Regions from separate parts of the Vibrio toranzoniae genome, predicted to be linked through region 1. Evidence: predicted binding sites of a transcription regulator. Region 1 holds the regulator's gene; the other holds the start of a gene.
The links. Region 1 encodes CRP, which controls carbon source genes, mostly activating them, when cyclic AMP is high. Its sites were predicted from a motif close to TGTGANNNNNNTCACA; they were not measured.
Positions count from the first base shown of each region.

Region 1 (3,436 bases):
TGCGGCTGACTACTGTGCTTATCCTATGGCTTCAATGGAAGGTGGTGAAACTCAACTTCCAGCAACGTTTAGCCCGGGTATTGAGCTGTAATTTAGGCTAATGAGTACTAAGCTCATTCGTTAAATTGGAAATAGGGAAGTGGTGTTATCGCTTCCTTTTCCATCACGTCCGACACCTAGATTGGGCGGTAGATAATAATAGAACAAGTATGTCACAGGCTGATGGCTGCTGACTTTGGGTCTCAGCCACTCCCTTTCTAATCCAAATTACTAGCTTGCTAGAACCTCTGACAAGGAGTCACCATGACGCCCGATCTACTCTTTAAATCACTATGGGATGATTACATTCACAGGCTGTGCCCATCGGCTGAGAAAGTACACCAGTTGCTAAAAGAAGACGAAGCGCTGATTAATGATCATATTGCACTGCGTACTTTCAATGTAGCTCCGCTGGGAATTGAAACGCTGGCTAAGCCTTTCCTTGAGTTAGGTTATAAAGCGTGTGGCGATTACCTGTTTGAGAGCAAGAAGCTAGTCGCTAAGCATTACGAGCATCCAGATCCAAAGCAGCCGAAAGTGTTCATTAGTGAGTTGAAGGTAGAAGAGTGCTCAAGTGAGTTGCAACAGATCGTTGCTAAGTTGGTTGAGCAAGTTGACGCAAGTCAGCTTCAAGGTCATGAATTCTTGTTTGGTGGTCGTCTCTGGGATTTGAGCTTCGCTGATTTCCAAGTGCTAGCAAAAGAGAGTGAATACGCGTCTTGGCTAGCGGCTCATGGTTACGGTGCCAACCACTTTACGGTGAGTGTGAACCAGTTAAATAAGTTCGATGAAGTGCAGGTTGTGAATGACTATCTGAATGAGTCGGGATTCACGATCAATGCATCTGGAGGTGAGGTGAAAGGCTCTCCAGAGGTCTTATTAGAGCAATCATCAACAATGGCAGACAAAGTCCCAGTTTCATTTGTGGAAGGCAATGAGATGATTCCTGGTGGCTTCTATGAGTTTGCTAAGCGCTATGCGATGGCGAATGGTGAGCTTTATACCGGGTTTGTTGCAGCATCGGCTGACAAGATTTTTGAAAGCACCAACGGTTAAAGAAAGATTCGAGCACAGGCTTTGCCCTAGGGATGCGGGTGCGCTTCGCTTCGAGATAGTTTGCGTTTGGAAGTTGTAAGTGTTCCATTCGCATCTCGCATCTGCTCTTTAGATCTTTAGATAACAAAAAAGCCACCAAATTTTCATTTGGTGGCTTTCAAATTTTTGGCTCAGTTAATCGAGATTAACGAGTGCCGTATACCACGATAGTTTTACCGTGTGCAGAAATTAGGTTCTGCTCTTCTAGCATCTTTAAGATACGACCTACTGTCTCACGAGAACAACCAACGATCTGGCCAATTTCTTGACGAGTGATCTTGATTTGCATGCCGTCAGGGTGAGTCATTGCATCGGGTTGTTTCGCTAGGTTTAGTAGCGTTTGAGCGATACGACCGGTTACGTCAAGGAACGCTAAGTCACCAACCTTTTGGCTAGTTACTTGTAGGCGGCTTGCCATTTGCGCTGAAAGACGCATCAGGATGTCTGGGTTCACTTGGATAAGTTGGCGGAATTTCTTGAAAGAAATCTCAGCGACTTCACAAGGAGATTTTGCTCGAACCCACGCAGTACGCTCTTGGTCTTCTTCGAATAAGCCAAGCTCACCGATGAAGTCGCCTTGGTTTAGGTAAGAAAGAATCATCTCCTTACCTTCTTCGTCTTTGATAAGAACTGCCACAGAACCTTTCACAATGTAGTACAAGGTTTCTGCCTTTTCACCAGCATGAATCAAAGTACTTTTTGAAGGGTACTTATGAATATGACAGTGTGAAAGGAACCACTCTAATGTTGGATCGGTTTGGGGTTTACCTAGAACCATAATATCTTACTTCCTCTGCAGGGTATGCTTGCTGCTTTCCGTATTTTAGCTAAGCCTGGATTGACTCGTTAGGATAAGAGCACTTGTTGAGTGCTGCAAGCTATCTTGTGTTTCGTTTAAGAATAGTATCCTTTTTCAGGTACTATTTCTTGATTTTAATCGTGACCAAGCTACGATTTTTTACGCAAAATTGTGCACATGATCACGGTATGAAAAGTAATCAATAGGAATGTCGTACCGTTAACCTATTTTGCCGGTTTCGATGAGTTGCTGCAGGATTGGCCTTACAATGAGCTCCATAGCAAAACTCATTTTTCCTCCTGGCACCACAAGCGTGTTGTGGCGAGACATAAATGAGCCATCAATCATAGCCAAAAGGTAGGGGAAATCGACGTTTTTGATGCCACGTAATCGTATAACTACGAAGCTCTCGTCTAAACTAGGGATCCCTTTGGCGTTGAGTGGGTTGGATGTATCTACGGTTGGCACTCGTTGAAAATTGATATGAGTACGCGAAAATTGAGGAGTTATGTAGTTAAGATAATCATCCATTGAACGAACAATTGAGTCCATTACTGCTTCGCGTGAGTGCCCGCGATCGCGTGTGTCACGAACGAATTTTTGTATCCATTCAAGGTTTACGATTGGCACCATGCCAATTAGCAGGTCGACATGTTTAGAGACGTTGATGTCTCCGTCTACTACACCGCCGTGTAGGCCTTCGTAGAACATCACATTTGAATTTTCAGGGATCTCTTGCCATGGCGTAAAGGTACCTGGCATTTGATTGTAAGGCACGGCTTCATCGAAGGTGTGCAGATAACTCCGTACTTTACCGGTGCCTTCATTACCGTATTGATGGAAGAATTCTTCTAATGCGCCAAAATCGTTAGCCTGTGGACCAAAGTAGCTGATGTGTTTACCTTGCGCGCGTGCCTTGCGGATTTCGACATCCATTTCTGGTCGAGTAAAGCGATGGAAGCTATCCCCTTCAACCCAAGCGGCCTTCACGTCCATCATATTGAACATTTTACGGAAGGCTTCTGAGGTAGTGGTGGTGCCGGCTCCAGATGAACCCGTCACCGCAATAATTGGATGTTTAGCGGACATGACAACCCTTGTCGTTTGAGTAACATACTTGTTAGCAATCGATTTTTACTATAACACGGCTCCTTTCTAAGCGCAGCCTAGAAGCGTTTTATGACTTGGATATCAACGGTTTCATGTAGCTCAGAAAACACGATGCTGACCTCTCCCGAGGCTAATTGATGTTTCACTTGGTCAATCTTGTTCTGTAATGAAACCTCTACGTCGCCGTAGTCTGTACCTTCACGTAGTACGAACTCTTTGATGAGGTTTTCCAGTGTCTCTGGCGCGATGTCTTGCCATGGGATGATCATAAATACTTCTCTCTTTTATGTTCATAAGTATGTTCATTGGTACGTTGATGAGTGTGTCTAGTGGACATTACCACTCCCCCCTCTTTACCAAAGCTAAGCTTATTTTTATAACGTCCGGGCATTA
Region 1 is NZ_AP025514.1:2,849,988-2,853,423, reverse strand. It holds gene astD (succinylglutamate-semialdehyde dehydrogenase) at 1-91, shown strand, start outside; gene OCU50_RS13010 (DUF1338 domain-containing protein) at 304-1,095, shown strand; gene crp (cAMP-activated global transcriptional regulator CRP) at 1,280-1,912, opposite strand; gene OCU50_RS13000 (phosphoribulokinase) at 2,153-3,022, opposite strand; gene OCU50_RS12995 (YheU family protein) at 3,100-3,312, opposite strand; gene OCU50_RS12990 (hydrolase) at 3,434-3,436, opposite strand, start outside.

Region 2 (3,436 bases), on a different replicon from region 1:
AATCACAGGTGGTGCTATCTCAACAGGCACACCATTTTGAGCAAAGATAACCGCTTTCGCTTTTGAGTTAGGCAGCTCTGCATCTTCAAGCCACCATTTCAATTCAACCGGAATTTGTAGAGATTTCTTAGAACCGTCACTTCTCGTCAATGGTTCGTGCGCTTCAACGAACACACTTCTGTCTGGTTCGAGTGATACTTTAATCGGCTCATCAATTATTGTGACTTGCTCACCACGGCTGACCTGCTCAAAGAGCCATTCAATATCTTTAGGTTCCATACGGATACACCCAGAACTGACTCGCAAGCCTATTCCAAAATCTTTGTTCGTGCCGTGTATCAAATAATCCCCGATACCATATGCAAGTCTTAATGCATATTCACCAAGCGGATTTTCCGGCCCTGCGGGAACCACTCGTGGTAACTCAATTCCCTTCTCTAGATACTCTTTACGAATTGAGTTGGGAGGGGTCCAAGTCGGGTTTGGTCTTTTCTGGCTTATCTTGGTGATCATTTCTGGAGTATCACGCCCCACCCGCCCGATTCCGACAGGGAAAACATGGACCAGATTTCTAGTAGGCTCAAAATAATACAACCTTAGCTCTGCAAGGTTAATGACAATCCCTTCCCTTGGAGTGTCCGGTAAAATTAAACGGCTAGGAATACTTAATACATAACCTACCTTTGGAAGAAAAGGGTCAACTCCTTTGTTTGCCGCCATCAACGAAAGAAATCCAATATCGTACTGCTTTGCTATAATCGCTAACGTTTCACCCTCAACAACTTCATGTTGCTGTATTCTGCCTACGATACGACTTTCAGCAGAAGGTAACTCAAAAGTCGCCGCTGACACCCACGATGAAGCCGTCGTCACTCCTACAAGCAAAGTCGTTTTCACGGCAAACAGCGCGATCTTACGTAGTTGTGTTTTCATAGAGATCAAAAGCGTCGAGTTAGCACAATAGGACATACAATTCCTTGGTTTGTCTTTTATCAAAGTTTAGATTATCGCTGATAAAACGTCTCTACAATGATTAGTTGACGTAAATGCATATCCATCTTGCTCTTAATATGCGTGTTCTTCTTTTGATTCCAAGCGATTTAACCACACAAAATCGATTGCCTTTACGATTTCAACATATTTAGTTATCTATAATAATAAAACTGTAAGTGCAGAACCATTTTGTGACAAACATCTCATGGAGCCTCGTTTTAACTCGCTAATATTGCCTCAACAAAATGAATTCAATTCAACAGAATCGGTAATTTACTCAATCTTGTTCCTATCATTACCGTTTAAACTTTGGAGAACGACCATGGCAACCCCTCATATTAACGCGCAAGCTGGTGATTTCGCAGAAACAGTACTTATGCCAGGCGACCCGCTTCGCGCAAAATACATTGCAGAGACATTCCTTGATGATGTGAAGCAAGTTTGTGACGTTCGTAACATGTTTGGTTACACAGGCACTTACAAAGGTAAAAAAGTTTCTGTAATGGGTCACGGTATGGGTATTCCATCATGCTGCATCTACGTACATGAGCTTATCGCTGAGTACGGCGTCAAAAATGTTATTCGTGTTGGTAGCTGTGGCGCAGTACGTGACGACGTTAAACTAATGGACGTTGTTATTGGCATGGGTGCATCTACCGATTCAAAAGTTAACCGAATTCGTTTCAACAACCACGACTTCGCAGCTATCGCTGATTTCGATCTTCTAGAAGAAGCGGTAAATCAAGCACGAGCGCAGGAAGTTCCAGTAAAAGTAGGTAACGTATTTTCTGCAGACCTTTTCTACACACCAGAAGCTGACCTTTTCGAAAAAATGGAAAAAATAGGCATTCTTGGTGTTGATATGGAAGCGGCTGGTATTTACGGTGTTGCTGCGGATCTAGGTGCTAAAGCACTGACTATTCTGACAGTTTCTGATCATATTATTCGTGGTGAGAAACTAAGCTCAGAAGAGCGTCAAAAATCGTTCAACGACATGATGAAAGTCGCTTTAGAGACTGCAATCAACATCTAATCATTAGACAATAGATGCATTTCTAACACTAACTGTATTTTTGCTAATAGATAGTTTGAAACGCAATACCACGCAGCCAAGTTCGCTTGGCTGCCTAAATAACCCCGAGGGGGCGATTGTGTCCAACGACAAGCTGCCAAAAGATGCGGATGGATTACAACTCAACTTTTGTAAAACATTGGCGTGTGACAACTTTGGCTTGAGCGATGCAAAACGATATGTTTTGCAACATGCGAATCCTAAGCGTCCAGCGATGGTTTGTCGTGAGTGTGGAGCTTTCCCCCCCTTACTTAACAATCGTGAAGTGTTAAGCGAACTTCATCGCCTACGACAACTTCACAGCGATGGCCTTCCTGCTTGTCGCAATGATGATTGCGATAATTTCGGCTTATCGGTCCATACCCACAAGCACCTTTATCATGCCTTTGGCTATAGTGGCGACAAGCAAAGATATCGATGCAAAGACTGTCAATCCACCTTCGTTGACAAGTGGTCTGGATCCAATAAAAAACTTCAGTTTCAAGAAAACCTTATGGGCTTATTGTTCATGGGCTATTCCGTTCGTGAAATCTGTAGAAAGCTTGATATCAACCCCAAGACTTTCTACGATCATGTTGACCATATCGCGAGCCGTTGTCGTCGCAAGTTAGCGATGATAGATGCACGATGGGTTAACCATGCTCAAGACTATCAATTCGCTTCCCATTATCAGCGCTTGCAGCCGCAAAGTAATAATGGCGTCGTTTGGATCGCGACTGGCGAGGCCCATTCCGGTTATATCCTTTGCCAACACGTTAATTACTCTCAAAATGAAGAACCGTCAGGGAATGTTGATCATAACCCTTATGATGATGTTGCGCGCTTTGTATCCAAAGAACACTCTTCAGAAGCTAACCTAGAAATACCTCAGCCCTCTGACAAACTGAAAGAACGCATTGAACAGCAATACCAAGTAATTCTTGCGAGAGGAAACGTTGAGGATCCTATGGGTAACCTCACCACGTTTAGCTACCCTTCGAAAGGGGCGTTAGTTCGACCACCTTACACCTCCTATGCTCACTTTCTACATGTACTTGATATGTGTGATGAGAATAAACACGTCGCTATCTATATGCCACAAGACCCATTACTAAGGTCTGCCGCCCTAAGCGTATGTTTGCCGCGCATCCAGAGTCAAAATATTGACCTTATGTATGTAGAGGAAGATTCGGGCTGGCAAGATGGTCAAAGTTTTGAAAAAATCGACATTGTTCATATGAGTTGGTGGCGTGATCGTTGGGCTATCGCAAATCAAGGTTATAATCAAAAAGGAATTTGCTATCTAACTGGTAGTAATCCCGAGCCAAAACAGTGGTTTAACATCGCCTCAATACAGCAAACTAAGTTCTATCAACAGCGTTTTCAAGTCTT
Region 2 is NZ_AP025515.1:1,075,425-1,078,860, reverse strand. It holds gene OCU50_RS19160 (L,D-transpeptidase family protein) at 1-969, opposite strand, end outside; gene deoD (purine-nucleoside phosphorylase) at 1,316-2,026, shown strand; gene OCU50_RS19150 (hypothetical protein) at 2,145-3,436, shown strand, end outside.
Region 2: the regulator CRP is predicted to act here: its motif matches at 1,184-1,199, upstream of deoD (purine-nucleoside phosphorylase).